One region of the Methyloglobulus sp. genome, then DNA from elsewhere that is predicted to be linked to it. Evidence: predicted binding sites of a transcription regulator. Region 1 holds the regulator's gene; the other holds the start of a gene.
The links. Region 1 encodes HrcA, which represses chaperone genes, less so after heat shock. Its sites were predicted from a motif close to TNTTAGCACTCNNNNNNNNNGAGTGCTAANA; they were not measured.
Positions count from the first base shown of each region.

Region 2: a site for HrcA is predicted at 1,769-1,799, ahead of groES (co-chaperone GroES). Genes of this name have one in related genera too.

Region 1 is NZ_CBAROL010000002.1:14,552-18,982, forward strand. Features, by position in the region: gene dnaK (molecular chaperone DnaK) at 1-1,600, opposite strand, end outside; gene grpE (nucleotide exchange factor GrpE) at 1,672-2,322, opposite strand; gene hrcA (heat-inducible transcriptional repressor HrcA) at 2,354-3,412, opposite strand; gene AC1YY3_RS01200 (hypothetical protein) at 3,635-3,895, shown strand; gene AC1YY3_RS01205 (DUF1097 domain-containing protein) at 3,981-4,431, opposite strand, start outside.
Region 2 is NZ_CBAROL010000039.1:6,029-10,459, forward strand. Features, by position in the region: gene groL (chaperonin GroEL) at 1-1,376, opposite strand, end outside; gene groES (co-chaperone GroES) at 1,445-1,732, opposite strand; gene AC1YY3_RS11360 (HesA/MoeB/ThiF family protein) at 1,871-2,617, shown strand; gene AC1YY3_RS11365 (hypothetical protein) at 2,862-3,080, opposite strand; gene pqqA (pyrroloquinoline quinone precursor peptide PqqA) at 3,332-3,406, shown strand; gene pqqB (pyrroloquinoline quinone biosynthesis protein PqqB) at 3,528-4,431, shown strand, end outside.

The DNA of each region.
Region 1 (4,431 bases):
AAATCAGATCTTTTAACTTGCGGTCTTCATCGGCGTGTAACTCCGCATCCTTAATCATGCGTTGAACCTCATCATCCGATAAACCGCTGGATGCCTTGATTATGATAGATTGTTTCTTGCCCGTCGCCTTGTCTTTTGCGGACACGTTCAAGATACCGTTCGCGTCAATATCAAAGGAGACTTCGACTTGCGGTATACCTCTAGGTGCAGGTGGTATGTCCGCCAGATCAAAACGACCCAGTGACTTATTGGCCGATGCGATTTCGCGCTCACCTTGCATGACGTGGATGGTCACCGCCGTTTGATTGTTTTCTGCGGTAGAAAACACTTGCGACGCATTGGTTGGAATCGTGGTGTTTTTCTCGATGAGTTTGGTCATCACGCCGCCCATCGTCTCAATACCTAGCGATAAGGGAATAACGTCCAGCAACAACACATCTTTCACATCACCAGCCAATACACCTGCCTGAATGGCTGCGCCTAAGGCAACTGCTTCGTCGGGATTGACATCCTTACGCGGCTCTTTGCCGAAGATGTTTTTCACCATCTCCTGCACTTTCGGCATACGGGTTTGACCGCCGACCAAAATCACGTCATGAATATCCGAAATGGATAAGCCGGAATCCTTAATTGCCATCTCACAAGGGCCTTTGGTGCGAAGGATTAACTCCTCAACCAACGATTCCAGTTTGGCACGGGTCAGTTTGACATTAAGATGCTTAGGACCTGACGCATCGGCGGTTATATAAGGCAAATTAACATCGGTTTGCTGGCTGGAAGACAGCTCAATCTTGGCTTTTTCCGCTGCTTCTTTCAAGCGTTGCAAAGCCAATGGGTCGTTGTGCAAGTCAACGCCAGTATCTTTTTTGAATTCGCTGGCAAGGTATTCGATAACGCGTGAATCAAAATCTTCCCCGCCCAAGAAAGTATCACCATTGGTTGATAACACTTCAAACTGATGTTCACCATCAATCTCGGCGATTTCGATGATGGAAACGTCGAACGTACCGCCACCTAAGTCATAAACTGCAATTTTGGTATCGCCTTTGGGCTTGTCCATGCCGAATGCCAAAGCAGAAGCAGTCGGTTCATTGATAATCCGTTTGACTTCTAAACCGGCAATACGCCCCGCATCTTTGGTCGCTTGACGCTGGGAGTCGTTAAAGTAAGCCGGTACGGTAATAACGGCCTCGGTAACTTCTTCACCCAAATAGGCTTCGGCATCTTTCTTTAATTTCATCAGAATTCTGGCTGAAATTTCCGGTGCTGCCATTTTTTTGCCGTTAACTTCGACCCAAGCATCTCCGTTGCCAGCTTCTACGATGTTATAAGGCACCATTTTGATGTCTTTTTGTACAACATCATCTTTGAAACGGCGACCGATCAATCGTTTGATTGCAAATAAGGTATTTTTTGGGTTAGTGACGGATTGCCGTTTAGCTGATTGCCCAACCAACACTTCATCATCATTGGTAAATGCAATGATTGAAGGGGTAGTACGTGCGCCTTCGCTGTTTTCAATGACTTTCGCCACGCCATTTTCTAACACGGCAACACAGGAATTTGTGGTACCTAAATCTATGCCAATAATTTTTGCCATTGAATGCTCCAGACTTGAATTTGTTAAGTAAAGTGAATGTTAAAACCGATATGAGGGCTTTTTTAGCTTATTCAAGCCTGTTTATTATCTTCCGGCGATTTTTTTGCAGGTTTCTCTGGCGTTTTCGCCACGACAACCATAGCAGGACGCAATAACCGTCCATTTAGGGTGTAACCTTTTTGGAATACATTAACCACTGTATTCGGTGTTGCATCTTCCACTTCCTGCATTAACACTGCCTGCTGCTGCTCGGCATTGAAAGGTTCACCGACTGGATTTACCGTCATGACGTTGAATTTTGCAAATACGGTTTCAAATTGCTTAATGGTCAATTCACTGCCTTCACGAAATTTTTTGACTTCCTCGCTTTCGCCTGTTGCTGCTTGTAAGCCCAGTTCAAGGCTATCCAATACCGACAATAGTTCTTTGGCAAAACTGTTCAGCGCGTATTTGTGTGCATCTTCCAGGTCTTTTTGGGTGCGTTTTCTCAGATTTTCCATTTCCGCCTGGGTTCGGATTGCCTTATCCCAGTTTTCCTGGGCTTTTTGCTCGGCTGCTGCCAGTTCTTGCTGCAATTCTGCTATGAGCGTTGCTTGCGATGGCGGTTCATTCAGCGAGAGTTCCTCTTCTGCTAAACCTTCATCGGATAAGACTTCTTCTAGGATTTCGTCGTTTTCTTTTGAATCAAGCTGTGTTTCAGTTTGTTCCTGGTCGGTACTCATTTTTTTGATGCCTTAATGAAAAATAATAGTCCTATGAAGATGGGGTCGCAGATTTAGGATTCAAGGCTGCGCCCAATAATTTTGCGGTAATATCGACGAACGGGATGATTTTTTCATAAGCCATGCGGGTAGGGCCAATAACGCCCAGCACCCCAACCACTTCGTCGCTGATAGAATAAGAAGAGGTCACTAAGCTGCACTGATCAAACGCCTTATAACCGGATTCCTCGCCGATAAAAATCTGTACGCCTTCGGCTTTCATACAATGATCCAGCAAATGCAGCACGGATTGTTTTTGGCTGAATGCTTCAAATAATTTTTTCAGGTTGTCCCTGCCAGCCAATTCGGAAAAGCCCATTAAGTTAGTTTCGCCAGCTAACACATAATCTTCTTTCTTATCATTGGGTTCTAACGCTAACTGGGCAATTTTAATGGCATTTATCATGCCTTGGTTCATGCGCTGTTGATCTTCCTGCAATTCCTTCAAAACGGCTTCGCGCACCGCTTGCAAGCTACGACCAGCATAAATCGAATTGATAAAATTGGCTGCCTGTTGCAATTCAGAAGCGGAAAATTTCTTATCAGTCTGGATGATTTTGTTATGGACTTCCTGCTCGTTAGTCACAAAAATGACCAGTACGCGGGTATTGGATAGCGGCAAAAACTCGATGTGGCGCAAGCAAACCGTTTCGCGCTTAGGTAAGGTGACGATACCTGCCATTTGGGTCAGTTCGGCCAGCAACCTAGAGGCCTTGCCGATTACGTCACTATTATCATCCTTAACTGCCAAACCTTCGTGCAAGCGAAATAAGTCTTTTGATTCCAATGGCTTGAAGGTCAACAGGGTATCCACAAACATGCGGTAACCGCTGACTGTGGGAATCCGTCCCGCAGATGTATGCGGAGAATGCACCAGCCCCATGTCTTCAAGATCTGCCATGACATTACGGATGGTGGCGGGACTCAGGTTTAATTCCGAACCTTTGGACAGCACCCTCGAACCCACGGGTTGTCCATCGCTGATGTAGCGTTCCACCAGCGTTTTTAGTAATTGTAGTGATCGTTCGTTTAAAATTTGAGTGTGTGCCATCTATTACGCCGACTGTAACTAGCACTCTTCCTTTGCGAGTGCCAAAGAAAGAAATTAACAGTCCAACCGTAGCTTGTCAATGTCTACGGTAGTGGCACTGTAAAACACGGGGCGTGTGCGTCAAAAAAACCATCTAACAATAGGTCATATCAGTAATCGATAACGCTTGTTTGGACACTGATTAGGCGTATAGTTAAGCCAGTTTTCTTGTAGGAGAATGTGATGAATTCAGATCAGATAACACCATTAATCCGACGTTATATGCCTAAAAAACCTTTGGATTTTGTGCTTTACGGGGGATTCGCCCTGGCTATCTTCATATTAAGCAACCTGTATTTCAGCGTTAATCCCGATGACAGTCATTGGAATGAATTCAAGGAGGAACACCATTGCGTATTGCGAAAAACGGAGTACGGTGTGCAAAGGTCTAGCTGGGTTTGTGATGATGGCAAAACGTATTTTCGCTGGATGCAGCAACGCTAACTTACGTAACCTTGCACATTGATGGATAAAAAAGACGGTTTCGTGTTAACGAAGACCGTCTTTGTAAGTTGTTAGTGCTAAATCATTATTTAGTCGTCAATTTACCGCTAAGTTGCGCTGACCAAACACCGCAAAAAGTACCAACCACAAAAGAAATTGAAATCACCAATAAAGGGTTACTCATAGAAAAGCCCAATAACACATCTTTATTGAGTTTATCAGGGGTTTGTAACAAATAGGCGAATGTTGAAGAATAGCCTAAAACACTGCAAGGTATCGTCGCAAGCCTGGGGATATTAGCAGCCAAGCACATTACAATTACCGCAGCACACACGGTAAATGCCGCCATAAACGGAAAACCTAACATGGTTGTTGGTGAAATTTCAGTCAACATAATCGCTGTTGCCCATGCCATGAACACACCAAAAATGCCGCAGGTGATGTTATTAACAACCGCTTCCTGGTTAGCACCCAGCAAGAAATAAGCCGCCCAGGCGATAGTTGCTGCCCATATAAAAAAGATACCAGCAGTGAGC
Region 2 (4,431 bases), on a different contig from region 1:
CCTGCGTTGGCAACGATTTGGCGCAATGGCTCTTCCATTGCGCGACGCAGGATGTTGACACCAACGGTTTGGTCGTGGTTGATACCTTCAAGGCCTTTCAGTGCAGACAAAGCGCGAACCAAAGCAGTACCACCACCAGCAACAACGCCTTCTTCAACCGCAGCGCGTGTTGAATGCAGCGCATCTTCTACGCGGGCTTTCTTTTCTTTCATTTCGATTTCGGTTGCTGCACCAACTTTGATTACCGCAACACCACCGGCCAATTTAGCCAGACGTTCTTGCAATTTTTCTTTGTCGTAATCGGAAGTTGCATCTTCGGCTTGTGCGCGGATTTGGTTTACGCGGCCTTTGATTTGCTCTTCAGAACCCGCACCATCAATGATGGTGGTGTTTTCTTTGGTGATTTGTACACGTTTCGCTGTACCTAATTGGCTCAATTCCGCTTTTTCTAAGCTCAAACCGACTTCTTCAGCAATCACAGTACCGCCAGTCAGTACAGCAATGTCTTCCAACATGGCTTTACGGCGGTCGCCGAAACCAGGCGCTTTAACGGCTGCAACTTTAACGATGCCACGGATGGTATTGACAACCAGAGTTGCCAAGGCTTCGCCTTCAACATCTTCCGCAACGATCAATAATGGACGGCCTGATTTAGCAACGGCTTCCAGGATTGGCAACATTTCGCGAATGTTGGAGATTTTCTTTTCGTAAATCAAGATCAGTGGATCATCCAACTCAACGCTCATGTTTTCTTGCTTGTTGATGAAGTAAGGTGACAAATAGCCACGGTCAAACTGCATCCCTTCAACTACGTCTAGCTCGTTATCTAAACCTGAACCTTCTTCAACAGTGATAACGCCTTCTTTGCCGACTTTTTCCATGGCTTCGGCAATGATTTTACCGACTGATTCATCAGAGTTAGCGGAGATGGTACCGACTTGCGCGATGGCTTTGTTGTCTGCACAAGGCGCAGCAGAAGCCACGATGGCTTCAACAGCTTTGGTCACTGCCAAATCAATACCGCGTTTCAAATCCATTGGATTCATGCCAGCGGCAACGGCTTTTAAGCCTTCGTTGACGATAGATTGCGCCAATACAGTTGCAGTAGTTGTACCGTCACCAGCGACATCAGACGTATGGGAAGCCACTTCCTTAACCATCTGTGCGCCCATGTTTTCGAATTTGTCTTTCAATTCGATTTCTTTGGCTACCGATACACCATCTTTAGTGATAGTTGGTGCGCCGTAGCTTTTGTCCAGAATCGCGTTACGGCCTTTAGGGCCCAAAGTTACTTTTACTGCGTTTGCCAGAATATTAACGCCACGCGCCATACGGGTACGTGCGTCATCGCCAAATAATACGTCTTTTGCTGCCATGTTTTATTCCTAATTCGTTTGTTGTGTGATAGTTTGTTCCCCTCTTTGAAAAAGAGGGAAGCGAGCGATTAGCCTACAACGCCCATGATGTCTTCTTCGCGCATAACGATAAGGTCTTCACCATCGACTTTTACTTCGTTACCGGCATATTTGCCAAACAACACCTTGTCGCCAACTTTGACTTCCAAAGCGCGGACTTGGCCGTTATCCAGTTGTTTGCCGCCGCCAATTGCCAAAACCATACCTTGGCTGGGTTTTTCTGCCGCAGAACCTGGCAGAACGATGCCACCCGCAGTTTTTGTTTCTTCTTCAAGGCGTTTGACGATGACTCTGTCGTGTAACGGACGTATATTCATAATATCTCCTAAGGGTTAAATAAAGGGTTTGTGCGTTATTAGCACTCGCTAGTCCTGAGTGCTAATAATAATCAGCTTTTGCAGTCTGTCAAGTTCTTTGGCATCATGACACGCTTTATCGACATCAATTGCAGCTTAATGAACGACAACCAACTGCTACGTTATAGCCGCCAAATCATGCTGCCCCAATGCGATATGGCCGGACAACATAAACTGCTCGCTGCCCGTGTTCTCATTGTGGGTGCTGGCGGCTTGGGTTCACCTGCGGCGATGTACCTCGCTGCTGGGGGGGTCGGCAGCATCACCATTTATGATGATGACACGGTTGATTTTTCCAATCTGCAAAGACAGATTGCTCATCACACCGATGATGTGGGGATGGATAAGGTAATTTCAACCCACAACACGCTTAAGCAATTGAATCCCGATGTGCAGGTAACGGCGGTCAAGCAACGATTACAGGGTGAACAACTGGATGAAGAAGTCAAAAAAGCGGACGTGGTTTTGGATTGCAGCGATAATTTTGCGACGCGGTTTGCCATTAATAAGGCTTGTGTTACTTTTCAAAAAACCTTGGTTTCTGGCGCGGCAATCCGATTTGAAGGGCAGGTATCCGTCTTTACACTCAGTCTTAACGATAGCCCTTGCTACAACTGTCTGTACAAAAATGAAGGCGAGGACATGCAGAACTGCGCGACCAATGGCGTTATCGCGCCCATAACGGGCATTGTGGGCAGTATCCAAGCATTGGAAGCCATGAAGCTCATCATCAACGTCGGTGAAACTTTGACTGGAAAATTATTGTTGCTTGATGGCTTAACGATGAACATCAAAACCATGCGCTTCAAAAAAAATCCAGGTTGCCCAACGTGCGGCAATCGGTAAGGCACAGCGGGAGTCTTTGAAAACTCAAAAATCGCTTTCGCCCTCCAGGGATGGAGGAAGTGCGGCAGTGGGCAGGAAATCCGCGCCGTCTCCCTCTCCTGCTGGAGAGGGTTGGGGTGAGGAGATTGAGATTAACTGTTTAATATCCCTCTCATCCCAACCTTCTCCCTCGAAGGAGAAGGGGCAGATACCTGTGTAGATACATAAGCCCAGAGAGGGAATCTTTAGTGGTCTCTTTAGATTTTCAAGAAGATGGTTTGCTTTTATTAAGCTGCTTTTTCACAAAAGCAATAACCTTTTCAGCCAAATCGTTGACCAAAGACGGGCTGTCTCCATGCGGCTCAGTCTCGCCAAACGGTTTGCCGTCTTTTTGAGTGAATTTGTAAATGAAATAACCCAGCGGCGCAAAAGCAACTGCACCGATAAAAATCATCGCTATAAAAAGTTCTGTCACATCACCCATGATGTCTCCTTATCGCCTGCTTGTTTGAATTGTTATGGATAGTATTGTCAGGCGTTATCTGATGATACGCTTTTCTAACAAAAAATAAAGTGTCCTCGTCCGCTGAATCGAGATCAAAAAACAAGCAACTTTCATACGTAAATGGGGTCGCATTTCCGTAGTTGCGAAAAACAATTGTTCGTCGTATACTTCGGCTAGCTTTCTTGATCAAGCTAGCGTAATAAAAAATTTAAAACTTCTGGAGGTTTGCAATGAAATGGGAAACACCAAGCTACACTGACTTGCGTTTCGGTTTTGAAGTCACCATGTACATCATGAACCGTTAAAAACAATTAGTTCAGATTAAAAAGGGGTTCTTTGAGAACCCCTTTTTTTTGCCTAGATGTAGCTAATGCTCTATCATTCAGCCCCATTATTCAGTAAATGGACGCATCAATTCTTAAAACCATGAAGATCAAAATCCTAGGCTCAGGCGCAGGCGGCGGCTTTCCGCAGTGGAATTGTAATTGCAATAACTGCAAACGCATCCGTTCAGGCGAAATGAACGGCAAGACCCGCACCCAATCATCCATCTCCGTCAGCAGCGACAATGAAAATTGGTTGCTTATCAATGCCTCACCCGACATCCGCGCCCAACTGGAAGCCTTCCCCGCCATCCAACCCAAGCACGGCCTACGTGATACTGGCATAAAAGCTGTATTGCTAATGGATAGCCAGATCGACCACACCACGGGCTTGCTGATGCTGCGCGAAGGCAAACCGCTGGATATTTACTGCACCGAGATGGTCAAGCAGGATTTGACCACGGGTTTTCCGGTGTTCAACATGCTAGCGCATTACTGCACCGTCAATCACCACCCGATTCCCGTCGATGGCAGCAGTTTCACCATTCCGGCCTTAACTGACCTACGTTTCTACACTCGCGCCCTGAAAAGCAAAGCCCCGCCTTACTCCCCACATCGGCATGATCCGCATGAAGGCGACAATATCGGTGTGGTCATTGAGCAAATATCCACCGGAAAAAAACTATTTTATTCACCCGGTTTAGGTGAAATTGAAGAACATGCCATGACCGCCATGCAAACCGCTGATTGCTTATTGGTGGACGGCACATTCTGGACGGAAGATGAAATGATCGACCAACAATTAGGCAAGAAAACAGCGGCAGAAATGGGACACTTACCGCAATCCGGTCACGGTGGAATGATTGAAATCCTCAATAAGCTGCCGAATGCACGTAAGATACTGATCCACATCAACAACAGCAACCCGATCTTGGATGAAGATTCCGAACCGCATCGGCAACTGCTTCAAGCCGGGATTGAACTGGCGTATGATGGCATGGAGATTG